DNA from 4 places in the Paenibacillus sp. FSL E2-0177 genome. Region 4 is predicted to be linked to each of the others. Evidence: riboswitches for the same ligand, from Rfam matches in the RefSeq annotation. Region 4 holds a riboswitch; each other region holds the start of a gene.
What was found. A riboswitch is a leader RNA that binds a small molecule or an ion and turns the genes downstream of it on or off. The one in region 4 is predicted to bind cyclic di-GMP.
Positions count from the first base shown of each region.

Region 1: it holds a riboswitch for cyclic di-GMP, as region 4 does, so the genes downstream of both, MHI25_RS02835 (choice-of-anchor A family protein) here and MHI25_RS03610 (transglutaminase-like domain-containing protein) in region 4, are expected to answer to the same signal.
Region 2: it holds a riboswitch for cyclic di-GMP, as region 4 does, so the genes downstream of both, MHI25_RS21425 (thiamine pyrophosphate-binding protein) here and MHI25_RS03610 (transglutaminase-like domain-containing protein) in region 4, are expected to answer to the same signal.
Region 3: it holds a riboswitch for cyclic di-GMP, as region 4 does, so the genes downstream of both, MHI25_RS30090 (NPCBM/NEW2 domain-containing protein) here and MHI25_RS03610 (transglutaminase-like domain-containing protein) in region 4, are expected to answer to the same signal.

Region 1 is NZ_CP150307.1:609,583-617,504, reverse strand. Features, by position in the region: gene MHI25_RS02840 (alpha/beta hydrolase) at 1-120, opposite strand, end outside; gene MHI25_RS02835 (choice-of-anchor A family protein) at 267-2,570, opposite strand; cyclic di-GMP riboswitch class I at 2,679-2,769, opposite strand; gene MHI25_RS02830 (hypothetical protein) at 3,160-3,657, shown strand; gene MHI25_RS02825 (ASCH domain-containing protein) at 3,856-4,269, opposite strand; gene MHI25_RS02820 (DUF3221 domain-containing protein) at 4,621-4,977, shown strand; gene MHI25_RS02815 (hypothetical protein) at 5,282-5,497, shown strand; gene MHI25_RS02810 (undecaprenyl-diphosphate phosphatase) at 5,773-6,576, opposite strand; gene MHI25_RS02805 (hypothetical protein) at 6,776-6,955, opposite strand; gene MHI25_RS02800 (hypothetical protein) at 7,396-7,563, opposite strand.
Region 2 is NZ_CP150307.1:4,783,901-4,791,822, reverse strand. Features, by position in the region: gene MHI25_RS21445 (DNA-binding protein) at 1-7, shown strand, start outside; gene MHI25_RS21440 (ketoacyl-ACP synthase III) at 84-1,076, opposite strand; gene MHI25_RS21435 (hypothetical protein) at 1,131-1,574, opposite strand; gene MHI25_RS21430 (carboxymuconolactone decarboxylase family protein) at 1,687-2,055, opposite strand; gene MHI25_RS21425 (thiamine pyrophosphate-binding protein) at 2,066-3,706, opposite strand; cyclic di-GMP riboswitch class I at 3,862-3,958, opposite strand; gene MHI25_RS21420 (HAMP domain-containing methyl-accepting chemotaxis protein) at 4,133-5,383, opposite strand; gene MHI25_RS21415 (YafY family protein) at 5,505-6,461, opposite strand; gene MHI25_RS21410 (SDR family NAD(P)-dependent oxidoreductase) at 6,621-7,454, shown strand; gene serA (phosphoglycerate dehydrogenase) at 7,829-7,922, opposite strand, start outside.
Region 3 is NZ_CP150307.1:6,765,199-6,773,120, reverse strand. Features, by position in the region: gene MHI25_RS30120 (SDR family oxidoreductase) at 1-375, shown strand, start outside; gene MHI25_RS30115 (alpha/beta hydrolase) at 803-1,597, shown strand; gene MHI25_RS30110 (sensor domain-containing diguanylate cyclase) at 1,636-2,625, shown strand; gene MHI25_RS30105 (helix-turn-helix domain-containing protein) at 2,877-3,272, shown strand; gene MHI25_RS30100 (EAL domain-containing protein) at 3,463-4,311, shown strand; gene MHI25_RS30095 (hypothetical protein) at 4,427-4,993, shown strand; cyclic di-GMP riboswitch class I at 5,151-5,237, shown strand; gene MHI25_RS30090 (NPCBM/NEW2 domain-containing protein) at 5,496-7,922, shown strand, end outside.
Region 4 is NZ_CP150307.1:789,872-797,793, reverse strand. Features, by position in the region: rRNA gene MHI25_RS03615 (16S ribosomal RNA) at 1-1,496, opposite strand, end outside; gene MHI25_RS03610 (transglutaminase-like domain-containing protein) at 1,864-2,673, opposite strand; cyclic di-GMP riboswitch class I at 2,687-2,767, opposite strand; cyclic di-GMP riboswitch class I at 2,842-2,924, opposite strand; gene MHI25_RS03605 (class D sortase) at 3,044-3,703, opposite strand; gene MHI25_RS03600 (GtrA family protein) at 3,806-4,213, opposite strand; gene MHI25_RS03595 (glycosyltransferase family 2 protein) at 4,200-5,180, opposite strand; gene MHI25_RS03590 (phospholipid carrier-dependent glycosyltransferase) at 5,278-7,056, opposite strand; gene MHI25_RS03585 (glycosyltransferase 87 family protein) at 7,046-7,922, opposite strand, start outside.

The sequences.
Region 1 (7,922 bases), 180 kb from region 4:
ATTAGGATTATTACTTAGAAATACCTTTGGCGCTCGTTTAATAGCAATACCGTAGAAGAAAAATCCCACATAGATTAGAATCCCTATGATGATTACAGCGCTAATAATGAACCATATCAATTCGCCTTCGCCATCCCCTCTTCATTTCTTTTGCAACAAGAGTATACCATCTACTTAGAATGCACCAAACTATCGCAATCATGACATACAAATAGAGCCGCCATCGGGACATTCCCGAAAGCGACTCTATGTTGATCTACCCTTTATTATTTATTCTTTTTGGAGAACTTGGTTCTCATTAATAATCCGATAAGTGCAAAACCTAAACCTGCTACATAGTAAGGTGCAGGACTTGATTCACCCGTTTTTGGCAATTCCTTCACAGGTGGCTTTCCTAATGGGATCGTATCGTCCACTACGATGATTTCATCAGGTGTTGGTGTTGGCGTTGGTGTCACTGCCGGTACCGGACCTAATGGGATCTCATCATCATCAACAAGTACTTCTGTGCTATTCGACGGTGTTGGTACTGGCGCTGGTGTCGGCGAAGCTACAGGCCCAAGCGGCACAGGATCTTCTGCAAGAACTATAGTGCCAATTACGGATGATGGCGTTGGTATCGGGAACACAGAAGTCTCTGGTGTCGACGTTGGTGTTACCTCTGGCGTTACCGTCGGTGTTGGTGTTGCTTCAGGCGTTACCGTCGGTGTCGGTGTTGCCTCTGGTGTTACCGTTGGTGTTGGTGTTGGCGTCACTGTCGGCGTTGGTGTTGGTGTCGGCGTTGGTGTCACTGTCGGCGTTGGTGCCGGTGTTGGCGTCGGCGTTGGTGTTGGTGTCGGCGTCACTGTCGGCGTCGGTGTTGGTGTTGGTGTTGGCGTTGGTGTCGGCGTCGGCGTCGGCGTTGGCGTTGGTGTCACTGTCGGCGTTGGTGTTGGCGTCACTGTCGGCGTTGGTGTCACTGTTGGCGTTGGTGTTGGTGTCACTGTCGGCGTTGGTGTTGGTGTCACTGTCGGCGTTGGTGTCGGTGTTGGCGTCACTGTCGGCGTTGGTGTCGGTGTTGGCGTCACTGTCGGCGTTGGTGTCACTGTCGGCGTCGGCGTTGGTGTCACTGTCGGCGTCGGCGTTGGTGTTGGTGTCACTGTCGGCGTTGGTGTCGGTGTTGGTGTCGGTGTTGGCGTCACTGTCGGCGTTGGTGTCGGTGTTGGCGTCACTGTCGGCGTTGGCGTTGGTGTCACTGTTGGTGTCGGCGTCACTGTCGGCGTTGGTGTTGGTGTTGGTGTCACTGTCGGCGTTGGTGTTGGTGTCACTGTCGGCGTCGGCGTTGGTGTCACTGTCGGCGTCGGCGTTGGTGTTGGCGTCACTGTCGGCGTTGGTGTCACTGTTGGCGTTGGCGTCGGTGTCACTGTCGGCGTTGGCGTCACTGTCGGCGTTGGTGTCGGCGTCGGCGTTGGTGTCACTGTCGGCGTCGGACATGGTGTTGGCGTCGGTGTCGGCGTTGGTGTCACTGTCGGCGTCGGCGTTGGTGTCACTGTAGGCGTTGGCGTCGGTGTCGGTGTCGGCGTTGGCGTTGGTGTTGGTGTCGGTGTCACTATCGGCGTTGGCGTTGGCGTTGGTGTCACTGTTGGTGTCGGCGTCACTGTCGGCGTTGGCGTTGGTGTCACTGTTGGTGTCGGCGTCACTGTCGGCGTTGGTGTCGGCGTTGGTCCAGGTTCATCACCATCGTATGGATAGTGGTGAAATTCACCACCACCAGTACCTTTGAGTGAAGCCGCCACTAAAGTACCGTTAATCTGACCATTAATAAAATCAACATGAGCATAGGGGGCAAGTATGCTTCCCATTACACCTATGCCTGCCATATCAAGATACGCAGCTTGGCTAAAGTTAAGCAAAATTTTCTTGCTGTTCAACACGTTATTAGGTAGAAATCCGAAGTTTTTCATTTTTACGTTAGAACCATCAATATTAATAATTGCAGTAGATCCTGAAGGAACATTTATTGTAATTCCGTAGGTATTAGAGACGTTATCTCCTGAAACATTAAAAACATTGACCGCAGGATCTGTACCTGTCAGGGTAAGGCTGCCATATCGGTACACTGTTGTTCCATTCGCCGGCAATGCTGCAAGTTCTGCTGATTTGTCCTTCAAAGACTGACCTACTGCTGAAAAGTCAATCGTACTCCCCTGTCTTTTTGTACCACCCTTGAGGAGCGTTACATTCCCTGAAAAATCTCCCCCGTGCACGATATTCCCATAAACAGTACCTCCGTTGAAAGTAAGATTCCCTCCAACAACAAGTGTGTCAGTCAGGGAAACCTCTGCAGCGGTCAACCTATCTCCAACACTATAGTTGGTTAAGTTAACGTTACCTCCAGCAGCAAACCTTCCTTCCGTATCCGAAACTGTTGTTATATCCCCTAGAATAAACACGTTGTAGACCGCTGCAATTCCCAATGTAGAAGAACTACTAGCTCCAGCAACTCCAGCTCCCAATGAGGAAAGCCCACTACCTACCGTCAAAATCCCAGCTAATACAAGCGAGAGTAACGGTTTTATTCTTCTTTTCAAATGGCACACCTCCTAAAACTATGATTTATATTAATCAGAATAATTACCAGAAACTCTAAAGGACCTAACAACAAAAAAGACCGCCAAAAAGAAGTGAAATTCCCTTCTCATGGCAGTCGGACGGTCATTGTGCCTTTAAGACACTTTAGACTCCTGGACTTTGCGTCCCGCCCTTTCAGACGGTTTGCTATTATCATGACTATATATATGTATTACACTGCAAGTCCAGAACTGGTAGCTGAAGCATTCTATCCAATAACAGTCTATGACTTTTAATACTTTTGAATTAATAACAGTTTAGCTCCCGACACCCACAATTGTCAATCAATTCCTTTCGATAATTCCCCGCATTAGTACCACACAAAAAAAGCGCCTAAAGGCGCTTCGCATAAGGTTTTTCATTAAATTTTAAAGTAACTGTATATAGCCCAATATGGATATCCATAAGGGAACACTCAGAATTAAACCAAAAAACAATCCACGCTGGAGGCTGCCCTCTTTTTCCATCATAATTCTCCTTTATTTGCGTTCGATACATTAATTTTTATTATTACAATTTTTAATATAATTTATTCTTCGTTATTTAGTTGTGAATTTTATCACATTGGATAAGCTGTTTAGAAATACCATTGATTATTTTTGGAATATCGGGGTAGAATACGAATATACGTTCCTATTAGAGGTGATGAGATTCATGCATAGAGCAGAAAGCAGGGACAACATGCTGGTGAAATCTTATTTATTGCTTCCGATGATTTTATCAGCTTTCGAACGGGACTCCGCCATTTTATCTACACACTTACGAACACCCGCCCCTTATCTGGAGGTGCTTGGAACAGCTGCTGCAGTAGCTACAACAGATCTAAGGGATGTTCGTGCAGAAATGAGAAGACGGGGAATCAAGGTGTATGAGCAAAACAGACTTAATACTGGAATTGAAGCCAAGTATATATGTCGTGGCTATCATGAACGAATGCTGCTGTTGAATGACATTGTTGCGGCTCAGGCTGCCATCCATATGCGCAGATACCTAGGGCTGGATATTTCATCTTTTAAGAGTTACGAAGAACAGTACCAGATTAAGTAAAGCTGTATAGAAGCCGCTGCGCTCTCTCCCCCAATCAATTAGTGAACAAAAAAATAGGCCTTACCATGGGAGTTGGCAAGACCTGAGAGAGATATACCACAAAACACTGGGGGGTGTTTGGTGTCTCTAATATATACCTCGAACCTGAAAAAAAGCTGATAGGCACATAAAAATTACATTAAAAATATTGTTCGCCGTTCAGAAGTGATTAGAGTGCTCCCACAAGCTTAGCCGACCTTTAGCTGGAATTGGATGGCTTAATGGATGAACCCCTTCAAGCTTCCAGGCAAACCGTCCTTCACTATAGTCGCCAAAATCATATTCGTTCCCATTGATCCATTCCCTTAAATCCACCTCTGGAGTAACCACATAACATCCCGCGAGCTGACCTGTAGCAATAATAGCTCCTGTCGGCAAATTATTCGCTGTATAGCCATGTTTCGCCAATACTGATTTGTACGGTTCCTGTTCACAAATCTTTTTGTCAATCCTCACTCCGGCATGGATGCCTAACTCACCGCGGTAGGCTGTTCTCCATGAACGAGTTTCAAACTCTTTTTCACCAAGAGCAATTAAGGTCGCCCAAGGCTGCCGTATTGTTATACACCGCATGATATTTATCCCCTTCGTTTATGTTGGACGTTTGTCACGGATGCCACGGATCTCGATCTCGCGTTGTGTAATCTTGCTCACCTTGACCTGATAAATAATCCCAACCGTTTGGTCGATACTCTTTTCCATCATTGATCGCCTCTAAAATAAGAACATTTATTTTTATTATATACAAACAAAAGTTCTTATAAAAATATCAATACTACAGACATTCACCTGTAACTCCCCAGAATCAATAAAGGTCGTCATAATGGAAGGGCTGCTGTTTATTCTTATATTGGTAATGTACTAAATGCTATGCCTGTGCAACCGATTTTAAATTAATGTCGTAACCACTGGAGGAGAAGGTCCATGATTCAAAAACCACGTACTACTATTAAATGGACTCTTATTTTTGTTTTTTTGTTATTAGTCACCGCCTGTAGTAAGAATGATGAAGTTTTGAAAGGAATTGTACACACAATAGATGTAGAAAATAAAAGAATTTTAGTAATTTCTGAATTAAAAGAAGAAGACTTGAACAAGGAATATAAGGAGATTCTCGAATCTAATGAGTACTCTCAAGCCATTTGGGTAAATAAAGTTGCACCTTCTAAATATAAAAAAGGCGATGAGATTAAAGTGTTTTTTGAAGTAAGTGATGATTCATTCCCTGCACAAGTTACCGCCAAAAAAATCACCAAATCAAGAATTGAGCAAAAAGAATAGAATCTACTATAAAGAAGCGGCGTCTTCAAAAGGGGCGGCGCTTCTTTGTGTAGATTTAAGGAGAAATCCATATTTATAAATTTACTCTGTGCAAAAAAAGTGACCCCACCACTTCCGGCAGGGTCTAGATCTATTTTATAAGGGGGTTATGTGATTACTATAATCCTCTTAGCTTAAATAAGTATGAAGCCCGTCTAAAGATTTGCTGAATTATTATTATTTTTATCGAAACCGATCAAATATAGTAACGTATCAATCTTAATTTCCAAATTACTACATATACAAAATGGAGGTGTGTATAAAGATGAAAATATTCAGTCTATTGCTTGTAGCATTGTCTTCCATTGGAGTAGTTGCCACATTCGGATTTTCAACATTCAGCTTAATCACAGGAATTATAGGAGGGCTTATTGCAACATTTGCAATTTCAGGCTACTTGCAGTCTGTCAGACGTGATTACCCCAATGAGAGCTATGCGAACAAACATGTTAAGTATCAGTCGAACTATAATACTTGGTAAGCAAAAACCCACCTAAACTGGTGGGGTTTTTCATATTCCCAAACACTTGTAAAATCACTTTGTGATATTAATGGTAGAAGAAACAAACGAGGGATAACGGCTAGCTGTAGAAGTGCTTTCACCGAAAATTCATTCCTTAGTTCATAGATTACTTGAGCTTTGTCTTGTTTGGTGACTTCCCCTTGTTTTGAACCTCTAGTTCAATCTATGCAGGATATGATGTATAGCCCTTTTTAAAAGCTTCTTTCCCATGATGTTCATATTGACTAATCCAATTACTGTATGACAATTAAATAGAAGAGAGCTGCTAAAACAAACCGGTATAGAGCAAACCACTCCAATCGAAGTCTCTTAATCAGTTTGATGAACGTCACTACTGCAATCATTGCCACAAGAAAGGATGTCGCAAAGCCAATTAACATTAGAAGCAAATCGTCAGAACTCAGCAAATCACGACTATCGTACAAATCCAACAAGCTTGCACCAAACATAACAGGCACAGAAATAAGGAATGTAAAATCTGCAGCGGCTTTTTGGCTAGTGCCAAGCAACAGGCCACCTGAAATCGTCGAACCTGATCTCGAAAATCCCGGCCATAACGCCAAGCATTGGAACAGACCAATTCCGAAAGCCTGTTTATAATTAATCCCATCGATAGTACCAGCGGTTTCAGTCCGCCTATTCCGCGCTGCAATGATCATCAACACGCCACCAACAACTAGACCGATCAAAACAGGGGTTGGGCCAAATAATTGGCTTTTTATTGTGTCCTTGAAGAGAAGATATAGGATTAATGCTGGTAACATAGCCAAAATCATATGAATGACATTTAATCCTTTGCTTTTGGAAAAATCCATTCTAATCATATTAACCCCAATCTCCAAATACCTTTTCCAATAAAGAATTAAAACTGCCATCACTGCACCCAACTGAATAACAATTTTAAAAGTTATTGCAGCATCTCCCTCAAAGCTAAGCAAATCGCCTGCTAGAATAAGATGTCCAGTAGATGATACTGGTAAAAATTCAGTTAAGCCCTCTATTATGCCAAGTATTATTGCTTTAATTACATCAGTCATTAGTGCATTGTCCCCTTTCGGAAATAAAATCATTTAATTTCCAGTATAAGGGAGACACGTAAACTTCCCCATCGATTAACCTAACAATATTCAATTCAGAATGACATAATTGTCACATTGCTCATTATTCCAGTCTTAAGTAACTCCTTTATTAAACTATCCTTTCCCGTTAGCATAACAACAGTATCAAACATTAAATTCAAACTGTATCAATAAAAAATCCGTTAACCTTCTGAACTTGCTGCCCGTTATTTTGGATAATCAAGTTCAGAGCATACAGCAGATATGAATACCGAAACGTAACTTCCATTTGATCATTCTGCAGCCGCGTGCGTGGAGCCTCAATGACCATCATGATTCCAAAGCGCTGAGAAACCACACAGAACCGCCACCCCGACCAAGAATAGGGGGTCCTTTTTTTGGCAAAACACAAAATATTAAGTATAATGTTATTGTCGAAACGCTAAGGCGTCTGTACAGGATGGCTACCTGGCACTGATGATGGCAGGCCAAGCGCTTTATAAAGTTTTCTTTATGTGTATTTATACTTTAGGAGCGTGGTTATCTATGAAAATTAATATTACCGCACATTTTAACATTGATATTACTTTATCTCTTCATCTGTTAGCCGTAGCCAGTCTTGCTTGTGAACTCAGTTCACTGACGAGCTCGTGAAATTCGAGCGAAAAGTATCTGTACTAAGACACCTTGTGGTGTCTTTTTTTATTTTTATAGTAATTACCATCTAACCGATCTGCCCCCGCAAGAGAAAAGCAGCTTATGCTGCTCCTCCTCCACCATTCTTCATTCTGATTGCTGTCAGCTTGCGCCACACCTTCCGTCTGCTCGACAGTGACCACTAGTCATACCGTTTTCATTAGCGATTTCGCGCCATGTCTTATCTTCCTTGATACGTTTCTCCAGAAGAACAGGGAACGGCATTGGCTGTCCATCATATTCGACTTCAGGAAAGATTAGGCCATTCATCAATAAATATCACCCTGGGTACTTATTCACATGTTCTCCCCAACTTGCAGGAAGCAGTGCCCCGATGTATCTGAGATTCTATTCTAGGAACCCGAAAAGAAGTGGAGAAAATTGACGAGACACCCACTTTACTCGGATAAAGGGTAGAAGAATGGAAGAAGTCAGGGGGATTTAACGAAAAATGGCACGGTCCCGGAATCCCGGAAAACCGCGCCATTGCGCCATTCTTAGATATGCTGGTGAAGGGAATTGAACCCCCGGCCTACGCATTACGAGTGCGACCAAGCAAGTATTTATAAGGTAGTATAAGGGTTTGCAAGACTTAATTATATACGAGAAATGTTGTTTAGATACTTATA
Region 2 (7,922 bases), 2.9 Mb from region 4:
GTCCTGATGTTGCGTTCATATTTATATTAAAAAGCGGCAAGCTTAGGTGAATCCCTAGCTTGCCGCTTTTTGTTATACAGCTCCTAATATTCAATAACAAATGCTACATTTTGCCAACCGGCGCCCACTGTCCAGAACAGGACTTTATCACCACGTTCGATCTTTCCAGTAGTTACAGCTTTATGTAGAGCAATAAATGGGCTGCTGGTAGAGGTATATCCGAATTCATCCCCTATGTATACCGCTACATTGCGATCAATGCCGACTTTCTCACACATCTCTAAGATATTAGGCAATGAAAACTGTGAGAAGCAGGCTGCTTTAATGGCTTCAGGCGCGATATTGTTGTTAGACAGTAGAGTACGAATAGACTCAGAAGCAGCATCTATGCAAATGGAATTATCAAAAGGAATAAACTTCACATTAAACTCTCCAGCCGCTACACCTTGTTTACCCAGTTTAGCCAGGCCTGCGCACGGGAACTTGGAATTATCGCAAACACAAGGATCCGTTTGGTAGATAGAGTCAATGAAACCGACCACATCCTCAGCTTGTTCAAGAATGACTGCCGCCGCTGCATCACCGAAGTTAGCGTAATAGACTGGATCATTCTTATCGGCATGAGGGGTTACATAATCGGAGCCGATGACCAACGCTCGTTTAATCCTAGGATTCGCTTGCATCTGACGGCTAACCTGTTCCACAGAAGCCGTCATACCCGCACAATTAGCATTACTGTCAATGCAGATCGTATGGGATGCGCCTTTGATCAAACGGTGAATCATTAATGAGTTGGTAGGAAAGATATACTCAGGAGTTTGACTTGCATAGGCAATAAGGTCGATATCGGCACCTGTGAGACCACTTTTCTCCAGAACATTCCTGGCAGCCTCAAAAGCCATCGTAAGGGAATTCTCATCCGCATCCTTAATACTATACCGCGTAATACGACCTAATGCGGATAATAGACCTCGAATATCAATGCCTTTTTCGTCAAAATGCTTAATGAAAAAGTCGTTACCAACTATATTGCTGGGATGATAGATATCAATGCCTTTAATACGAATTCCGGTCATAATACGCCTCCAGGAAAGCAGTAAAATGTGGCCTACATATTAAGATTAAAAGATCTAGACTGTAACCGCAGAAATGATCTCGATGTTATCGAGTCCAGCTTTACGGCCAAGACGGGAAAGCTGCATTTTGAGGATCGGGTTATTTTCAAGCGTTAGATTTACTTTTACAAATCCATCATTCTTAAACATTACAAAGCAGCTTTCTAAAAGAGGTACAACATCTGGTGCAGTTACATTTAGCTTTCTGCAGTCGATTTTTAGTTCATAGTCAGCTGGAGTAATTGGATTGATAGTTTGTTGATAAGCTTGAATAGATTTTAGACCATCTTCTTCAGAAAATGTTCCATCTAACTCAATGTTAATAACCTTGTTTGTAGTGTCTGTCTTCAAAACGAAACTTCCCATGCCTAAATCTCTCCCATAGATTGAATTTGTCCAAAACAGTTCGACTGCAATATCCAGCCATGTATATCCATTTAGCTGTTTTATAAAAGTCAAAATTCGACACTATACAGCAAGTAATGGGATATTCCGACTCTATTATAGGCATATTTTTCAAGTGTATGCAATAATAAAGTCGAATTTTGTATATTGTTGTCGAACTGTTGGGTTATTGGATTTCTTCTATGGTTGCAAGCAGGATATTAAAAGCTGTGATGATTCTAGGTGCCCCTATAACGGGTACTAAGTGTAATAGAATACCTTTAAGCTGTTCTACGGTAACTCCAACACGAAGGGCCATGACATAATGAACGCCCAACTGTTCGAATTGACCCATTGAAATTAAAGATGAAATGACTGCGATTTCCTTCCAGTCAGGGGCTATAGTATTACGTTGAAAAATATCGCCATAGGCATTCCCCATAATAAATTCAGCCAAGTCAGGGAAGTGGTCTTTAATTGGAGCTAGTGCTTTTGCGCCATAGTCTCCTGATAGATTCGTGAAGTGGTTGAGACCACTGTTGATATTTTCCTTCATGGTTAGCCTCCTAGTTTAGGTTCAAAGTACGGTGTGCAGTCGGAGGGACTTCATCACGGTCTGTTAGTAGTTCAATAACGGCAACATGGTTTAGAGCTACCGCATCTTTAATTGCAGCTGTGAATTCATCCGCAGTCTCACATTTGTAGCCTTTAGCACCTAGAGATTCAGCGAATTTCACGGCGTCCATTGGTACTTCATATAGAGTTCCATCGATACGACCTGTGGTTTTCTCCATACCCTTAAGAGCCATATCTAGTTGCTTATTATTGACCACGATAAAGATGACAGGGATATCTTTGCAGACAGCGGTGTTAATCTCAGCGCCGAGCATCATGAAACAACCATCACCTGTAATGCAGAGGACAGTTTCTTCAGGAGCTGCAACTTTTGCACCAATAGCCATGCCGATCGAATTACCCATGCAAGCAAAATACGCATCAAAAACAAAGCTGCCCGGTTTCTTAACCTTGTACCATTTTGCAGCGTGGAATCCATGACTTCCATCATCAACGAAAATTGAATTATTATAAGGGATCAAATCACTTAAAGTGCTCATTACGGAAGCAAGGGAAAGATTCTTGAGGGTTGGAAGCTCTTCTGAATAATCCGCATCGGCCAAAGCCTCACGTTTGGTGATTGTGCTTGGGTCAATATGATTTAGGCAGTGCACCAAATTATCGCGCAGGTCCCCAGTGACCGGTATCGTTTTGGACAATAGTATTTTTCCGACAAAGGTTGGATCAATATCAAATTGAATTAAAGTTGCTGGATGATTCTCCCGTTTAAGATTACAGATGGTCATATCACTTAAACGTGATCCAAGCACTATAAATAAATCGCTTTTATTCAATAAATCGTCCCCGTGGGTCGAACCGCCAACGCCAATAGGACCATGATAGAGTGGGTGATCCCAGACTATAGCCCCTTTTCCACCAGGAGATGTTACTACAGGAATATTAAAAGTTTCTGCGAGTTGAACAAGCTCTTTATGTGCTCCGGAGCGGTTAATTCCTTTACCCGCAATAATCAAAGGATTCTTAGCAGCTTGAATAGCTTCGATGACTCTATCGATATTAGCTTGACTAATTAGAGACTCTCTTTCTGGGATTACTATATTGCATTCTTCCAATACTTCAGTTTGTACATCAAAAGGAATACAAAGATGAACAGGACCCCGTTTGGTCAGGGCCACAGAAATCGCATGATTAAAAATAGTACCAAAGTGATCCCCACGTTCAACCAATTTACTGAACAAGGTGGCAGGTCTGAACATATCAGCTAAATCAGCCAGAAAAGAGGTGGAGTCCTGACATTGAGGAATTCCAAGCTCTGTAATGGATTGGTGGCCGGTAATAAATAGGACAGGTAGGTTGTTAGCTTTCGCATGTGCTGCTGCTGTAAGCAGGTTAGTTCCCCCAGGACCCGAAGTACCAAATGCTACGCCTAGGTTACCCGTTTTCAGCGCATACCCTGCTGCTTCGAATCCGGAGCTTGCTTCATGTCTGCCGGGAATAAATTCAATACCGTAATCCACCATCTTTAGAACAATTGGACAAATGGATTTGCCAATGATCCCAAAAGAATGGGTGACTCCAAGGTTACGTAGTGCTTCCGCCATGTAATCTGCGACTGTCTTCAAAAGAAACACCTCACAAGTTTTTTGATATATATTAGTTATTAATCTACCGAATAGATACGATAGATCAATATACTCAAAAAGTAAAAACCTGTGCTCTATAGTAAGCACAGGTTGGTGGCATAAGGCACCGCTAAGACTGAACAATAGTTCAGCCGTCCTGGTTCCTCTGCAACCTGGCAATCATGGCCTCAAACGAAAAAATGAGGCTGTAGATCCATGGTTTTGCGTCATCCTCTTTCGAGGATTTTGCCAATATTAATTTATAGTTGATAAGAATAATTTTCCTTTACAATATATTCCTCATTAATTTTTGTCAACATAATCCGCTAAAAAAACTCGAAATTTGACGAAAGTCTTGTCCAAGAGATGAAGTTTTACCTCGCGAAAAAAACTGCCACCTAAGACTCAGCTTAGGTGGCAGTTGATAGTTTTGAACTAGAATTTAAAGATATGAATGGTTTTTTGCAGATTAAATACGGCCTGGGTCATTTTTTCCGTTTCTTCTGCAACAGACTGCAGGGCATTAATCTGTTCATTCATAGCCGCCGATACCTCTTCCGTGCCAGCAGCAGTTTCTTCGGTGATTGCTGAGATATTCTCAATTGCACTGGAAATTTTCAAGGCACTTTCTAGCATAAGATCACTCTCCGCAGAGAATGAAGAGATTTGCTCGGTAATGTACTGCACGCTTTGTACAATTTGTGCGAAAATATGGGCAGATTGAGTGATCATTTCATTCTGAACCTGCACAACCTCTTCATTGATGGCAATATTATCGATGGCTTGTTTAATATCTGACTCAATGCTGCGGACCAAGCCGAATACTTCTTTTGTGGATGCCGTAGATTCTTCAGCAAGCTTGCGAACCTCTTGAGCTACAACGGCAAAACCCCGACCATGCTCTCCGGCACGAGCAGCTTCGATGGAGGCATTCAGTGACAGCAGGTTGGTCTGCTCAGCGATCTCTGTGATGGTCTTGGTGATCATCGTAATCCCGCGGGCATTTTGTGAGAGAGCTTCAATAGTATCAGCCACTTTTTGTGTAGCCTCTATGTTTTTACGCATGCCTTCAGCCTGTGTATCTACGGATTGGCGCCCTTGCTCAACAAGTTCTAAGGTATGTATTGAACGTCTGTTCATTTCTTTGGTGGAGTTCGTATAATTGGATACTTTGGTCTCAATGTCTTTAATGGATTCTGTCATATCAGCGATATCCGTAGATATTTCATTTGCACCAAGAGCGAGCTCAGTAGAAGAAGAGGCTACTTGTGCCATGACAATTTTCAGGTTCTGGTTCTTATCTTCGATTCCGCGGCTTGCATCCATAACTTGACGGGTGATCTGCGATGCATCGGTCAGAATCTTCTTGAGCTTATCAATCATTGTGTTAAAGGAGCGGCTTACGTCACCCATTGAACCATTTTCGTCCGCTCTGCTAGTGAAATCACCCTTTGAAATACTGTGAGATACATTAGCAATATCATCAAAAGATGATGTAAGCGTTCTCTCCACGAAGCGAGCAACAGGTAAAGTCAGACCTGCAAGAACAACTACTAGTATAATTCCTACGAGAAATTGACCTAGAATCATTAACGTAACTAAGACAGGAATAGCAAACAGTGCGGCAACGAGGTAACATCCGGCAACAATTCTTTGTTTTAACGGAAGTTTGTGCATCCAGCTCATTGGTAAAATGTCCCCCTTATTAAATTTTATGTAATGGTGTTATTATAGGGGATTTATAGGTCATTGGTCTATAGAGAAGTGTCATAAATCTTCTTTAAGTAGTAGATATTTAGAATTCATGTCAAAATTCCTCATATATTGTGGAAATTGTTTTAATAGCAGACTTTACCATCCTTACTAGTTCGATAGGAGCTAAAACAATAACTGAAGGAGAGAAAGAGAGTACGATACGACAGGCAGATTCTATAGCATTAAACTCGGCCTCCACGTTCATCCACCCAGTATTAGCAGAGGGTTCTACTAAAGTTATAGTTACATATCTTTCACGTTGTAATTCTTTAAGAATAGACTCATTCACCTTTAAGTTCACTACATATTTTGGCAGTGCTGCTTTAAAAGCTAAAGTCGATTGTTCCCAGTAGCTTTTTAAATCAAAAGCCTCAGGTCTGAGAAATGTTTCATTAGTTGAGTCAGCTTTTATTAATCTCGACACGCGAAAAGTCCGCATTTCACCCTCGGTTCGTGCCACTACATACCAAACTCCACGTTTTGCGACTAACCCGAGAGGTTCAATGAAACGCTCCTTCATCTCGTCATTCCGTGGGTAAGTGATCTTCACTTTACGGTCTTCCCAAACAGCTTCCTGAAGGACAGAAAGAAACGGGTACGTCTCGTCGGAAGGGTGCCAGCTGGCACCATCTATATGAATGCGCTGGCTCAGGTAACTGGCTGGATTATTCGACCTGGATGGGGAAGCAGCCTCCAGCTTAAGCACGGCAGAAGAGAAGTCGTTTTGTATACCCAGATCTTTTAAAATCGAGGAGTCTGCGGACAGCAGCAGAGTTGCAATCTCTGAGGGCTTCATACCCGTTAAGGAGGTTCGGTAACCTTCTGTGAGCATCCAACCTCCTTCGCGTCCCCGTTCGGCAAGAATCGGTATTCCCGCTGTACATAAGGCTTCCATATCTCTAAACACAGTTCGTTCAGACACTTCTAAGGTCTGGGCTAGCTCACGGGACGTCATCTTTCCACGATTTTGCAGCAAAAGTAAGATGGATAACAAACGATCGGCTCTCATTAAGGGAACATTCCTCCTCCTAATAAATGTTAGTTAGTTCTTAATTAATTATTATATTATATATGTCAGTTGATGTCATATTAAAGAATTATACTTATATAAGGTAAGGATTAAATACAGAACATTTAGAGAAAAACAAGTGTAGAAAGGATTGAGAACATGACTTTAAAAGGAAAAGTAGCATTGGTCACCGGAGGCAGCAGAGGTGCTGGTAGAGGAATTGCATTGGAGCTGGCAAGGAAAGGTGCATTCGTTTATATTACGGGCAGAACGACAGAGGCTTCTGGCATAGAGCATAGCAAGCGGAGCATTGATAACGTACTTAGGGAAATAAAAGCGGAGGGAGGGTCCGGCAGCGCCATACGATGTGATCATACAAAAGATCAGGAGACAGAGGCGGTCATTCGCCAGATTGCTTCAGAGCAAGGAAAGCTTGATATTTTAGTCAATAATGTATGGGGCGGCAACGATTTACCTATTGAGCAGAAGTCTTTCTGGGAGCTTCCTACAGCGCATTGGGACAATATGTTTAATGCGGGTGTGAGGGCACAGTTGATAACAAATTATTATGCAATACCATTAATGCGTGAGGCAAAAGCTGGCGGTCTAATCATCCACACAACCTTTTGGGATCATTACAAATATCTTGGAAACTTCTATTATGATCTTTCTAAAAACTCACTTGTCCGCATGGCCTACGGGTTATCGAATGAGCTTAAAGAGGACAACATTGCAGTTATTCCGCTTACTCCGGGCTGGATGAGGACAGAGGCGGTGTTGGAGAGCATGAACACGGATGAGGAGCATTGGCATGAGGTTGAAGAATTGCAGATGACTGAATCCACAACCTATATCGGTAGAGCAGCCGCTGCTCTAGCAGCCGATCCTAAGGTCATGTCTATGACCGGACAACCGCAGCAGGTTGCTAAGCTGGCTGAAAAGTATGGATTTACAGACATCGATGGTCGGACTGTTCCCGCATTCTTAGTCTAAACAGCAAACTTGATCTGTTTGATCCCATATGTGCGTGTGAAGCAGTATAGGACACAGCTGATCTATAATGCAGTATTTTCGTATATTTAGAACGCTATCGGTCCCCAGAGACGCTATTGATAGGCAAAGCACCTGATTTAGCTCTCTTTTTGAGGAATAGTGGCACCAGAGTCCGAAACCCTGCTTCAAAGGCGAAATTATTGCATATAAGGTCATCTGGGTCCGTAACCTCAAGGGCGTACGTAAGCCTCCACGAGGGTACTCAATTCGATATTGTAAATGAAGCCGAAACGGGTCAACGATCAACAACAAAAGCAGCGAAACTCCTATAAGAGGAGGATCGCTGCTCTGTTGTTTGATTTCTATCGTATTGCTTACAGAAGAATGATTTCTTCGGCAGTGTTGATTTCTGGCAGGCCAGCAAGCTTCACAAGCACATGAGTAGGTACAGCTTTATCAACGGTCAGC
Region 3 (7,922 bases), 960 kb from region 4:
CTGGAAAAAGGAAAAGGGGTTATCGTTAATACCGCTTCTACAGGTGGGGTAAGTGGTGCCCATGCGGGAGCAACTTATACTGCCTCTAAACATGCTGTAGTAGGCTTGACGAAAAACACAGCTTTTATGTATGCCAACAAAGGGATTCGTTGTAATGCTATCGCACCAGGAGCTACTGCCACAAACATCAGTGCTTCAATGAAAAATATAAATGAATTCGGCGTGAGCCGTACGCAATTAACACAGGCTGTGATCCCTCGTGTAGGTACACCTGAAGAAATCGCACAAGTTGCGTTATTCCTGGCTTCGGATGATTCCAGTTTTGTAAACGGAGCTATCATCGCTGCTGATGCGGGTTGGACTTCTGCATTCTAAATGTTGGTTGTCTACCTCTGCCTCAACAGTTTATCCACGGAGTCTTACGGACCCAGATGATGTTATTCGCAAATTTTCAGCCTTTTGAGAAGGAATTCGGACTCCAGAGACGCTATTTCATATAAATCGGCCCATATTTTGTGCTTTCGCGCCAATAGCTGCAGTGGAGTCCGATAGCAATTCAAATGTGGAATAATGGCGCATTTAAGGTCTGCTCGGTCCGCTAACCAATTTTTTCGGACAAAATGTGATCGGATTAAACGCAGAGGTACCCCAGCACGCTACCATTTTGCCAAATGATGACCCAAACGGGAGGCTACATAAAACTCCGCTAGAGATTAATCTAGCGGAGTTTTTTCTACGCTTGATATTTCCAGGGGAACCCTGCAAAATAGAGAGAATGCTAACTATAGAGGAGTTATATGAAATGAACGATGTTATGGTGCGGAATCATGTAAAAGTCATTGGAGCAGGAGAAAAAACTATCCTTTTTGCGCATGGATTTGGGTGTGATCAAAGCATGTGGCAGTTTATCACGCCATCATTTGAGAAAAAGTATCGAATCGTTCTATTTGATTATGTAGGCTCAGGCCATTCAGATTTAAGCGCATATACATCGGATAAATATCATACTCTCCATGGTTATGTACAGGATGTACTAGATGTTATCGAAACATTTGAACTCAAGGATCTTATTTTTATAGGCCATTCTATTAGCTCTATGATCGGTTTGCTTGCTTCAATCGAGCGGCCGGATTATTTTAATAAAATGATTATGATCGGACCTTCCCCACGTTATTTAAATGAGGGAGATGCTTATTTCGGGGGCTTCGAAAAAAGTGATATTACTGAGCTTCTGGATATGATGGAGATGAATTTCGCGGGCTGGGCTAGCTTTATGGCTCCACTTGCGATGAATAATCCTGACCCAATGTTGACTAAACAGCTGGAACGAAGCTTTATTTCGGCCGACCCTATTATCGCTAGAGAATTTGCGGAAGTTACATTTTTTTCGGATCATCGAGAAGATCTGCCTAAAGCGACAGTGCCTACACTCATATTGCAATGCTCGGATGATAGTATCGTTCCTATAGAAGTAGGAGAATATTTACATAGACACATGAATAATAGTACGTTCCGGTTAATGGAGGCCAAGGGCCATTATCCACATATTAGCCATCCGCAGGAGACCATTACTTTGATTAATGAGTATCTTGGGTGAGATGGAGAAGATTATGGTGTTGAAAGGATATTTAGACAATGGATGACCGGTTAAAATATGCGCCATGCGGATATGTTTCCATTACCCATGAAGGAATGATCCTCGATGTGAATCAAACCTTTTTGGATGGGATGGGATATCAACAGGTTGATTTGGTGAATAAACATTTTGAATCTATCATGTCTACGGCCAACAAGCTTATTTTTCATTCATACTTCTATCCTTTTATCAATCTGAATGGACATGTAGAAGAGCTATTTATCAATTTGAAGGACAGCAAGGGGCAAGCCGTGCCTTACTTGTTAAATGGCAGACGCCTTGAGTGTGAAGGTGTAGAGGTCATTGATTGTATTCTCGTACAGATGGGCAAACGTATTGATTATGAGCTAGAGTTACGATCTGCGAAGAAGCAAATAGAAGAGGCGTATTGGGAAAAAGATCAGGCGCTGGCAAAGCTCAAACAAATCCACCTGGAAATCGAGCAAAAGCAAGCTGAATTACTGGAGATGAATGCCGTTTTAGTAGAGCTATCTACTACAGACAAGCTTACTGGATTAAAGAATAGAAGGTTCCTGCAAGAAAAGCTGGAAGAACAGATTGCAGCGTATCAACGTGATCAGGCGCCTTTTTCATTATGTATTCTAGATATTGATCACTTTAAAAATGTGAATGATAGCTACGGTCATCAGATGGGTGATTATGTCCTGGAGAAATTGGCGAGTGTCCTGAAGTCCCAATCTCGTAAAGAAGATATCGTAGCTAGGTATGGTGGTGAGGAGTTTATCCTTTTGCTGCCTAATACAGATTCAGCGGATGCCACGGCAATAGCGGACAATTTGCGGCAATTCATAGCCAGCTCCACTTGGGAGATTGGCAGCATTACGGTAAGCATTGGCATAGCTACCTTTGAAGCAACCGATACAGACATCACTCTTCTGGAAAAAGCTGATCAAGCGCTTTACGTTTCTAAAGAACAGGGGAGAAATCGCGTTACGCATATTATGGATTTGAGTGAAAAGCTTCTTTAATTGGAGGCTTTTTTTGTTATTTATAAACGATACATCCTCTTTGCTCTAATTGCTCTAAAATGTCTGTTCCCTTCAAGCTGTGATTCCATCTGAGATCCAGTTTCTCTAATCGTTCAAGCTGTAAAAGGGAATTCGGAATTTCATGAATGGATCTCCTTTGTAAATCGTATTGGCATCAAGCCTATGTGACAACGTTACGATAGAATATAACAGGATGATGATTTATTATCAGTATGTTGGCATACAAAACTATGGAATGTGGATCATGCCTACATTATCTATTCGGGGATTATGGCGATCTGGAAGTGATCCATCCCTCCAATATAAGAGTGCTGTCTGCGGTGGCTATGAATGATACTGTATTATTTGAGATTAAACATGAGCCTTTTAAGCAGATGCTTGCCGATTACCCGTTGATTAAGGAGCAATTGATGCTGCTGCAAATGGACCGTTTATTTTTATCGAATCGGTTATTATATGAAATGAAATTTCATGATGCGAGAGCGCGTGATATGATCGGAACGTTAAGGGAGACGGCTACCCTTGTGCTTAAAGATCTGCAAGAGCAAAAGATTATTGAGATTCAACATCAGCAGATCACCGTGTTAGACCCGGCGTATTTACTGGAGTATACGGATTTCGATTGAGAAGAGCCGTTCCGGGATCTTTTTCAGAGAATCGATTATTAAAGGGGTTATGAATGTGGCTTGTAATCATTGTGTAGTAAGAGAGCTGAATTTTCAAATCAAGGCTCATGGTGAGCTTAATCTTAGGGTTTTACCTGAGGTTATTCATCACTTGAGTAGAAGTAATACGATACATAAGGTGGAAGAAAATGTGATTACAATTAAGGAGGCTGGGGTGCGGGATTTTCTGGATTTCTGTAATGACCATATGGAGTCGGAGCAGCTTGAATTCCGTATAGATGACCAAACATGGAGACCTCTATCCGAATTACCCACTGTACTTGATATGGAGTGGATTGATGAGGTTATCACTAAGGGTCTTGTTACTTGCTACTTCCAACCGATTGTGAACGTAAGGGAAGAGATTTTTGCATACGAGCTCCTATCCAGATTTAAAAAAGAAGACGGATCTCTTATCTATCCTAATGAGATTTTTGCGGCGGCACGGAATCGTGGGCGTTTATATGCTTTAGACCGGTTATGTAGAATGACGGCTGTAAAATATGCTGCACCCTTAAATAAAAAAACGTTTATTAATTTTATCCCAACGTCGATCTACGCTCCAGAGTTCTGCTTAAGATCAACCGTTGAACTGGCCAATCAATTAGGCGTCGATCCTTCTCTTTTTGTCTTTGAAGTTGTTGAGACGGAGAAAGTGGATGATCTCGCTCATTTGAAAGCTATTTTGACATATTACAAGGATCGGGGATTTGAATACGCTTTAGATGATGTTGGTGAGGGCTTCAGCACGATCGAGATGTTATTGGAGCTTAAACCCCATTACATGAAGCTGGATATGAAATATGTTCAGGGTGTGTCCAGCGATCTGAACAAACAGAAAATAGCAAAGCAATTTTTAGAAAAAGCTTTAGAAATCCAATCCGTTCCTTTAGCAGAAGGTGTGGAGTTTAGAGAGGACTTTGAATGGCTTAAGCAGAGTGGTTATCAGTTGTTTCAGGGCTATTTATTTGGAAAGCCTGATCCTATTCCCAAACAGTAATCCTAATGAGTATATATCCGTCCAGAGGATGAGATGAATTTCAGGTCAGAGTCTGAGTACAACCAACCCCCGGGGTTGTATAATTTAGGTAATTGAAAAGGGGGACGGGATGGATATGAAATGGCATCAATTTGTAACGCGCTGGGCAGATTCTAGGGGCTTTGATGGACGAGAGATTGATTATCAATGGCCTTCTCCCTCATTTCCGGTCATCAGTATTCGCAGTAATCTAGGGCGATACTCAGGTCAGGCGTATGGTCGTGGAGGTAAACCCCGTGTGAAGACAGCCGTTGGATTAATCGCTATTGGAGATGTAGCTGTCGGATTGATTTCCATAGGTGCGATAAGCGTGGGCGTATTATCCTTAGGAGCAATATCACTGGGAATGTGGTTAGCGATCGGAGCAATAGCACTTAGCTGGCTTGGCTTCGCAGTGGGAGCGATTGCGATTGCAGGCGTGGCTGTAGGAGCGATCGCAATCGCGGAAAAAGCGTTGGGGGCCATCGCCATAGGGGATACGGCATTTGGTGCGATAGCGATAGGCAGGATCGCTGGGGGTGCCATAGCTATCGGACAATGGGCATATGGTGTAATCGCAGTTGGCGAACATGGTTTCGGATTAATTCCCGTCACGGGCGATGTGTGGAATTGGTTCCGGCGTTTGTTTGGATCGGGGAGTTAAGTAGACCTACAGTCCTAAAGGATGTCCTTCTCTTCCGGGATAGTCGATAAATAATATCTATCACATAAGAAAAACTAATTGCAATTACCTATACTCATTTCATACCAATTAATCATGCGATCAGATCTAGGCTTATGTTACTCTTTGAATGTATTCGAAACTTCATAGGCAAACCTATGGAAATGTAGGGACGCAAAGCTATAGGGACTAAGGTTATCATAACTATTGTCAGCCAGCTGCCAAAGAGTGCGTAACGCTTTTTGTTAAAATATAAGAAAGTATAAGTTATACACCTATACTTAATATCTTATATTTCTCGCTTAAACGCTTACCGTCCTTATAAGGACGCCGAAGGCGTTTATGCTTGTTAAGGTTTAATAAAAATTAAGTCTTAATTTTTAGGCGACTTTATACGCAATCAAGCTACTCTTTTGGGGTAGTTTTTTTTGTGCCCATTTTTGGGCACTGGAGAGATTCATATGACATCTGGGGGTAAGAAGAGATGAAGAAAATGATTGCGATCGCTACATCGGCGGCCATGTTGGCCAGTTTTTCGAGTGAGGCAGGTTATGCTTTAGCAAGTGAGGCAAGCAAGGTAAATGTAACAAAAACAGTGGCGCAAAGTAAGGTTAACTTATTAAGCAACGCCTCGGTTATTCCGTTTGAGCTGTACGGCAAGGATGCTCTAAATGCCTATAATGAGGTTTTTAGAATGAATCCAGCAAATATTAAATCCATCACAAATAACGGTGGCAACTACTCAGGCTCGCCTATAGCTAAGGCTATGGATGGGGATATGAGCACGCATTGGGAGACTGGCAAACCGAATAGTTCAACGTTTACGAATGAGGTTGTGTTTGTTTTCAATGAGTCCACTGAATTAAATAGAATGGTATACGCGGCTAGGCAATCCGGTGCGAAAGGTAAAGGTTTTGCTCAAGAATTTGATATCTACGGCTCCACTACCGATGCGGGTGATTTTACGCTCGTGTCTTCTGGAGAATATACAGGCTCAACCGGTGATGTAGTGGAGATTCAGTTCGCACCTACGGCTTTTAAGAGACTTAAATTTGTCTTCAAAAAAGCGAACCAAGATTGGGCGAGTGCGGCTGAGTTTTCTTTTTATAAAGAGGATAGTGTCTCTGCTAAAATGAAAAAATTATTTACAGATGATACCTTGAGCCAAGTTAGTGCTGCCTTTAATACGACAGAGAAATTAACAGCTTTAGAGAATGAAGTGCAGGCACATCCACTGTATGCGCAGTTTAAAGAAGAGATAGAGAATGCAAAGATCCTTTTGAAGAACCATCAGGTAGAGGCAACGGCAGCCAAGGTTTCGAAGCTAAAAGGGTATGGAACAGCCTATGAAAATGCCTATAGCCAAGCTTATAGAATGCCGAATGCAAACGTATCAAAAGTAACGGTGAACGGTGGAAGCTACCCAGGTACGAAGCCTGAATATATGCTGGATGACCAGCCCACTACGCATTGGGAAACGAACAAAAACAATGATGCAAGCTTCACGAATGAAGTCGTGTTTGAACTAGCGCAAGCGGAAGTGCTGGACAGAGTGGCTTTTTTGGCTAGAGATAACCGCAAAGGATTCCCAGAGGCTTTTGAAATCTATGCATCAGAGACGAGTAAAGGAGAGACCTTCCAACTTGTATCTAGCGGAACCGCGATTAGTACCAATGACTTTCTGGAATTTAAATTCGAACCGACGAAGTTTAAAAGATTAAAATTTAAGTTCACAAAAGCTAATATCAACAGACCTTTTGCGGCTGAATTTAGATTTTATACAGAAGATAAAGTAAGCGAAGCTGTAAATGGTATTTTCACAGATGGAACGATGAGTGCGGTTGTGCCTGCTTATAATAGCGTCGAAGCAATCAACGAATTAGAAGAAGCGGCAAAAGTACATCCGCTCTATCCAATCCTGAAAGATTCTTTGGATTTAGCTAAGAGGCTAGTGAATGGTGAAGTTCAAACCGAAGGCACCATCATTGAGGCGGAACAACGTGGAGATATGAAAAAGCATGCGCAGGAAAACCTGAGAATTGGTTTTGGTACGAACAACCAGCCTACAGGTCTCGTTGCAATGCCTGGAGATACGATCAACGTTTATGTGGATGCAGCTTCTAACGATAAGCTACCTTCTTTAGTCTTTTCTCAACAAGAGGCCGCTTGGAATGTTTGGGCTAGAGGTGTGCAATTGCGTCCAGGTAAGAACATTATAACCGTTCCTGAATTTGCTATGAATAGTTATTATGCACATGAAGTGACTAAGGGCGGCACCGTTTATATCGTAAATCCCTATACAGCAGAGGAACAAGGGAAAGCGCCATTGATCCGCTTCGAAGGTTTAGAAAAGATTCCTTTTATGACCAAGACCACGGATCCAGAACAATTCAAAACCTTCTTAATCACATACAAACAAAGACTAGACGAAGATAAAGCGGCTCATCCAAATGTTCAAGATCGTAAACTCATAGATGTGGTAGAACTGGCCAGCGATCATGTTATTTTCACAGGAACGGCGACGGAGGCGTACAACAAATATATTACGCAAGGAAATAACCCGCTGGACACCGTAACTGGGTATGACACCTGGATGAAGAGTATTTTTGCCTTCTATGGCCTGGATGGCAGTAGCGAGATTCATGATGCCAAGCTAATTCGTGAGAATATTCGCTTGATGCAGCCTTATGGTGCGATGTATGCAGCGGGAGATCATACAGGGATCCAACTTGGAACAGTAGGAACCATGGTAGGTGATTTTAACAAAGCTTATCCGGGCTGGGGACTGAATCACGAAATCGGGCATCGCTTGGCTATGGGTGAACGGGAATATGGCGAAGTAACTAATAATATGGTGTCTATGTTTATGTCTGTCGCGGCGAATTCGATAGATAATCGTATACCGTATGAA
Region 4 (7,922 bases):
TCTACCCCACCTTCGGCGGCTGGCTCCCTTGCGGGTTACCCCACCGACTTCGGGTGTTGTAAACTCTCGTGGTGTGACGGGCGGTGTGTACAAGACCCGGGAACGTATTCACCGCGGCATGCTGATCCGCGATTACTAGCAATTCCGACTTCATGCAGGCGAGTTGCAGCCTGCAATCCGAACTGAGACCGGCTTTGATGGGATTGGCTCCACCTCGCGGCTTCGCTTCCCGTTGTACCGGCCATTGTAGTACGTGTGTAGCCCAGGTCATAAGGGGCATGATGATTTGACGTCATCCCCACCTTCCTCCGGTTTGTCACCGGCAGTCACTCTAGAGTGCCCAGCATTACCTGCTGGCAACTAAAGTTAAGGGTTGCGCTCGTTGCGGGACTTAACCCAACATCTCACGACACGAGCTGACGACAACCATGCACCACCTGTCTCCTCTGTCCCGAAGGCCGCCGCTATCTCTAGCAGATTCAGAGGGATGTCAAGACCTGGTAAGGTTCTTCGCGTTGCTTCGAATTAAACCACATACTCCACTGCTTGTGCGGGTCCCCGTCAATTCCTTTGAGTTTCAGTCTTGCGACCGTACTCCCCAGGCGGAGTGCTTACTGTGTTAACTTCGGCACCAAGGGTATCGAAACCCCTAACACCTAGCACTCATCGTTTACGGCGTGGACTACCAGGGTATCTAATCCTGTTTGCTCCCCACGCTTTCGCGCCTCAGCGTCAGTTACAGCCCAGAAAGTCGCCTTCGCCACTGGTGTTCCTCCACATATCTACGCATTTCACCGCTACACGTGGAATTCCACTTTCCTCTTCTGTACTCAAGCCACCCAGTTTCCAGTGCGACCTCAGGTTGAGCCCAAGGTTTAAACACCAGACTTAAATAGCCGCCTGCGCGCGCTTTACGCCCAATAATTCCGGACAACGCTTGCCCCCTACGTATTACCGCGGCTGCTGGCACGTAGTTAGCCGGGGCTTTCTTCTCAGGTACCGTCACTCCGGTAGCAGTTACTCTACCGGACGTTCTTCCCTGGCAACAGAGCTTTACGATCCGAAAACCTTCATCACTCACGCGGCGTTGCTCCGTCAGGCTTTCGCCCATTGCGGAAGATTCCCTACTGCTGCCTCCCGTAGGAGTCTGGGCCGTGTCTCAGTCCCAGTGTGGCCGTTCACCCTCTCAGGTCGGCTACGCATCGTCGCCTTGGTGGGCCGTTACCCCACCAACTAGCTAATGCGCCGCAGGCCCATCCCTCAGTGACAGATTGCTCCGTCTTTCATTCTTCTCTCAGGAGAAAAAAGAAATTATCCGGTATTAGCTACCGTTTCCGGTAGTTATCCCAGTCTGAAGGGCAGGTTGCCTACGTGTTACTCACCCGTCCGCCGCTAAGTCATTTTGAAAGCAAGCTTTCAAAATGACTCCGCTCGACTTGCATGTATTAGGCACGCCGCCAGCGTTCGTCCTGAGCCAGGATCAAACTCTCCAATTAGTATTGAAAAGAGCGATATGCTCATTTTGAAACATCTGACGAGAAAATTAATTCTCTAATTTTGGATTTCACTTACGTGAAATCCTACTCACTCGTTGTTCAGTTTTCAAAGATCAAGTTCTCGTTGGCGCCGTTTAATGTCTCAGCAGCAACTCTTATAATATATCATGTTGTCTTCAGAAATGCAAGCTTTATTTTTCGAAGCTTTTTATCAGCCTCGTCTGTATCGCCTGTACGCTGTCTAACAACGCTTACCTATAATACCCCAACTATTAATAGAAAAGCAACCCCTAATATAAAAATAAACAACTAGCTTAATAATTAAGCTAGTTGTTTATTTAATAGAGTTATGTTTCTAGCGACGAACTTAATAGTATTTTGCCGCAGTATATTTGCTTGAGGCTTTAATTAAATCGGTTTTCTTATCACTCTTTGAAAGTCCTGCATCCACTGTAGTATCAATGGTAACCCACTTCCCATTAAGCAACACTTCGTTCCAGGCATGATATTGCGTAACGTAGCTTGTATTCCCCATTACCAACTTAGCAGGAACATCTACACTCCGCAGCATTGCGGCAAAAAGAGAAGCGTAATCATAGCAAATCCCTTTTTTAGTAGTCAATGTCTTATCGATGCTTGGAATATAATCAGTAGTTACACTATTAGCAAGAGAGTAATCATATTGTACATTCGCAACTACATAGTTATAGATCGCTTTAACTTTCTCTTCGTCTGTTGTTTTGCCTTGTACTAATTGTTTAGCTTTGACAATCGCTTTATCAGAAGAACTCCATTTCACATTCTGTACGGAGCCCAAATATACGGAATTCGAGTCACTCATGGTTACGTCTACTACTTCGGAATATAATGCTTTGTATTTATTGCCGGTTGTATTCTCCAGAACAGAAACCTTATAAGTCCCATTTCCTTGTTGCAAAGGGAAGTCCTCAGCTTGTCCAGAAGCATACAAGTTATATGTATAGCTGCTGTTATCTTTGGTGATCATGAGTTTGATTCTTTTATCTTTCGGAATATCATAGTTAATACCAATAACACCTTGAGCCACTTTGGATGTAATCAACCAGCTGGCATCTGCACTTGCAGCTTGAGCTGTACTTACCGGAACTGAAGTCATTAGGACGAACAACGCCACCAGCATAAAATAAACCTTTTTCACGGATAAAACTCCTTTCGGTAGCTGGCTGCCATCCTTTCGGGAAGGCCCTTTAGCTTTGCGTCCCTACCTTTCGATAGGTTTGCCGTTATCGTATAAGCTCTATCTGTTCTAGCTTTACTAGATATAATTGATAGAATCCATTTGAAACAAACAAAAAAAGCCTCTTCATTCGGTAGCTGGCTGCCATCCTTTCGGGAAAAGGCCCTTTAGCTTTGCGTCCCTACCTTTCGGAAGGTTTGCCGTTATCGTGTTTAGCTTTCATAGTATAATACTATCATATTTATAGTTGTGAACAAGACCTAATTTACTAGATTACCCATTATTTTATAAATATCTCCCGGTATTTGTGTTTTCTTGTCATTCACTATTCTCATTTTGTTAATTTGGCATGAACAATCAGCCGATGCGTTGGATTCACTAGCGGATCACATGTAATCAGAGTAAGAATCTTATCCTTGTCATTCCCGTCAAGAACGGAGACATCACTCGGATCTACAACAGAAATATCGTATACCTCATAGTTAAACACCTGATCACTAGTCTTTACCGTGATAACATCCCCCACAACAACCTCATTCAATCTGTTAAACAAACGACCCGTAGTTCGAGCCCGATGCGCCGCGATTGCAGCATTCCCGATCTCTCCAAGGGGTGCCGTTTCTTTCATATGGGCTGCAGCATGTTTCATATTAGCTTTTGTAGCCCCTTCTAATACAGGCAGCTTCAAATCAATCTTATCGATTTCAATTAGTGCGATTACTTTGCCACCGACTTCAATCTCCGGTTCAGGCTTTTCTGTCTCTTGGGGTTGGGGCTGTGCCTGGGCATCCAGAACCGATTCCTCTGCTAACAGCTGAGTAACTTCAGCATACCTGCTCCTCAGATCTGACTGGGGAGTACTATCGGCAGTGCTTAGTTCAGCCGTTTCTAATAACTTCTCCTGCTGCCTGTCGTTGTACCATTCGTTAGCTGTCGGATATAACATGATAAGTATCCCAGCCAGTATGAGTAGATAGGAGAATTTACGCAATGTTATTCACCTCCGTATATTGTTTCTATGGTTATATACAAATCAAGCAGAAACAGCTACTTGCCTTTAAGCATAGCAACTCCTTCTGCCTGAAATTAATGTTTAAAATACCCATTTACGACTTCCAAAGAAATTGATGATCACCGTGATAAAGGTAACCAGCACCTTCGAGATCAAGACTTGAATACCTAGTTTGTCTGTCAACAGATGCATTAGCAGCAGTGATATTCCGAGCACTACCAGATTCAGCACGATAAACTTGACCAGCTGCACGCGGTCGAAGCCTTCTTTATTCCCCCGGTTGCGATCACGAAAGGTAACTTTTTTATTCAAAATAAAGCTATTCGCCGTGCCTGCACTATAGGAGATCACCTGCGCCAATGCGTATACCATCCCTAGTGAATTCAACAATGTAAAAATCACAAAATCAATAAGCGTATTGAGCAAACCTACGGCATTAAATTTGAGGAACTGTATGAATGCAGCGCGCAAGTTCTTATCTGACATCATTGTGGTCCTTCCGGCGGTCCAGTTGTTCTTCGTTCTGGTAGCCTTTAGTCTCACTAACAATATATAGCGGTCTATCTTTAGACTCGTCATAAATCCGTCCGATATACTCCCCAATCACACCCAACAGCATCAGAACGATACCGTTAAAGAGCAGATTAACGCCTACAATGGAAGCCCAGCCCGGAACCGTCCAGGAGGTAAAAAATATCTTTTGAAACAAGACGAAAAATAAATAGAGAAAGCTAGAGAATGAAAGGAAGAATCCAATATACGTAGCAATCTTAAGCGGCTTATGTGAAAAAGAGGTGATGCCATCTAACGCAAAACGAATCATTTTCTTCAGCGGATATTTGGTTTCTCCGGCAAAACGTTCTTCCCGTTCATATTCCACCATAGTCTGCTTGAAGCCAACCCAGCTCACCAAACCTCTGACATAGCGGTTCTTTTCTTTAAGTCCCCGCAGGACATCACATACCTTACGGTCAATAAGACGGAAATCGCCTGTATCCGTAGGAATATCCACACTTGTCATACTGCTGAGCAGGCGGTAAAAAAGCTTCGCGGTGACCTTTTTGAACATCGTTTCTCCGTGGCGCTTCAGGCGTTTCGCATATACAACGTCGTAGCCCTCTTTCCACTTCTCGATCATTTGCAAAATGACCTCCGGAGGATCCTGAAGATCAGCGTCAATAACAACAACCGCTTGACCTTCGGCATAGTCCATGCCAGCTGTAATCGCTACCTGATGTCCGAAATTACGCGAGAAGTCAATCAGCTTGACATGCTCGTCTCGTTCACAGATCTCCCGAATCATCTGGGCGGAACGATCACGACTGCCGTCATTGACGAAGACCAGCTCATAAGTATCGCCGCACTCGTCCATTACTTTTTTCAAACGTTCATAAGTATGGCTAATTACTTGCTCCTCATTGAACATGGGTACAATCACACTATATCTGGCTTTCACCTTTATTCCTCCTACAAGCTTTTTGGAGCGTTACATCCATCTACACTTCATAATAACGCTGCATTCATAAACTTATTTTATAGATTTTTATTAAATCCTAGAAAACCCAAGTTGGGAACCAACGCAGCATATCTTTCACGTAATCTCCACTGACCTGCATCCCTGACAGTACCGGGTAGAAAGCGATAAAGAGCAGCAAAGCAACGGCTACATAGACATACTGTACGTAACGGGCCTCAGGGAATTTACTATCCAGCAACTTCATTATATATACAATACCAAGAATCATAAATGGTACCATAGCAAAATAATGGTAAATAAATGTTTCTCTTGGGACAAGCATCCACGGAACATATTGCGAGAAGAAGGCGATCCAGATCATGTAGAGGTTCTTATCTTTACGTTTCAGCGTAATCCACAGCGTTGCCAGCATCGCAAAAATACCCGTCCACCAGATAAGAGGATTCCCCATAGTCACTATACTGCTGACCTGACCTTCCGGCAAACCTTCACCGCCGCTAAAGAACCAGACCGGTCTCTTCATAAACGGCCATTGCCACCATGAGGAAGCAAAAGGATGTGTAGCTACAAGCTGGCTGTGGTAGTTGTACATATTCTTTTGGGAATCAATCAAACCTTTTATAGTGAAGCCCTCTGCTGATGCAGATAACCCCGGCACAAAAGATAAGCTATAAATAATTACTGGAATAATTACAAAGAACCCGATACAACTAGCCAACGTAATAATAGTCTTTTTCCAAAAAGAATCTACTGCTTCACGACAGGTGCCCAGCAATTCCTTGTCTTTAATCTTCCCCTCTGCCAGCAGGCGTCCGGAGGCTTGGTATTCTCTGTAGCGTTCAAAAAGGGAGATAGCCAGCATAATGGCCAGCCCTGCTCCTCCATAGAGCACAATCCATTTCGAAGCTACGCCGATTCCGAAGAATAAGCCAGACCAGAATAACGGAATTAATGTTTTTCTTAAAGGCTGCTTGTAGAAATTCATTGTGTAATACCGCTGCATAAAATAGAACATCAACATAATGAAGAATACTCCGTATACGTCAATCGTGGAGATTCTTGTCTGTGTGAAATGCATGAAATCCAGCGCAAACAATCCTGCCGCGAGGGCGGCGTATTTGCTTTTCTTAAACAAACGAAGCGCCATTACATATATGAGAGGTAACATGGCAACTCCGAACAAGGTTCCGATAATACGCCAGCCGAATGGATTGACTCCGAACAGCTCCATACCTATGGCAATCAACAGCTTGCCAAGCGGTGGATGCGTATTCTCGTAAGGCACTATCCCGTGTGTATATTCATAAGCTGTTCGCGCATGATAGATCTCGTCAAAATAAGTGCTATTCATAAAGTTAGAATATTCCGGAATGAGCGACTGCTCGTCAAAAAGATTGGCCGCTGCTCCTCTTTTAGGTACTGCGTTAGCATCCGGTGTCACACCGGCAATAGGAAGGGGGATTCTTTCTCCCCCCTGCTCATAAAAGGCCATTTCGTTCAAAGTGAACCCTGGAGAGGTAACTGTTAACTTCACATATCTCGCTGTAACGTTCAGGGGTTGGCTTTTCCAGATGAAGACATTCCCGACATCCTCACTGACATCCATCGGACTGCTCCAGACCTCAGGATTGTCGCTGAATTCCAGCTTGAACTTACCCGTTCCCACGCCACCAAAGATATTGACCCGTTCCAATGGTTTACTCTGCCCCAAATCTACATAGAAGCTTTCACCACTGGCAGCAGGCTCCCATAAGGTCTCTGGAGATTTAGTAGAGCCAAGATTATATAAAGCAAGCGCTGCGTAAACGGCCGTGATAGCTATTATGCATATCCAATCTATACGCTTAAACTTCATCGTTAAATCGCCCTCCCTTCTGATGCGGTTTAATTTGCCCGACAACTCTCAAATCTTCTTCATACTGTTCTTCCGGTGTAATTGGCGCTGGAAGAGGTTTTATTCCCTTGCGGACATACACATCGTATCCGATATTCAGCATATAAAGCAGCAATGCTAGATTAGCTATAGCAGTCACTAATACGATTCCGTCTGCACCCGGGCTAACATCTGCATTCAGGTGGGATAAGGTGTACGCCACATTGATGTATTGCGTTAAGCTGAATCCGAGAAATAGCGATAAAAAGCGGCGGTCCCGACTTTCTATATAAGTAAACAAACAAAGAATAAGAGCAGGGAACATATAACGTTCATGCATTTTGGTGCCAAGCACAAAGACCACTACTATAAGCACCATCCCGATAAAATAGGATTTGGTCAGATCCAAGCGATCCTTTTTAAAGGAATAAAATGCCGCAACAGCTACAGCCACTAAAATAAATATGAAGCCCCATACACGGTATGGAATGCCAAGCCAGGTTAGATCAAGGGATGACCACATCGGATCAGTCAGTGCATACAGATTAAATGCATTCACTGAAGAATACGGATAGGAAGATAACGTACTCTTGTAAAGATCAATAATCCCTACCAGACCTCCGTTATTCCAGAAAAACGGTGCCGCAAGCAATCCGAAGATCCCTAATCCATACAAAGCTCCGAATCCAAGCTGCTTCCAAGCGCGGTGATGATAAAAAGCAAACAACAATACCGGCGTGAATATCAACGCTTGCGGTTTAATTAGCGTCGCTAAGGCAAACAAAATTGCGGAGCGGACAAACTTTTTGTTCGCAGCGCCATGGATACTGAGCAGCAGGAAGATCAAA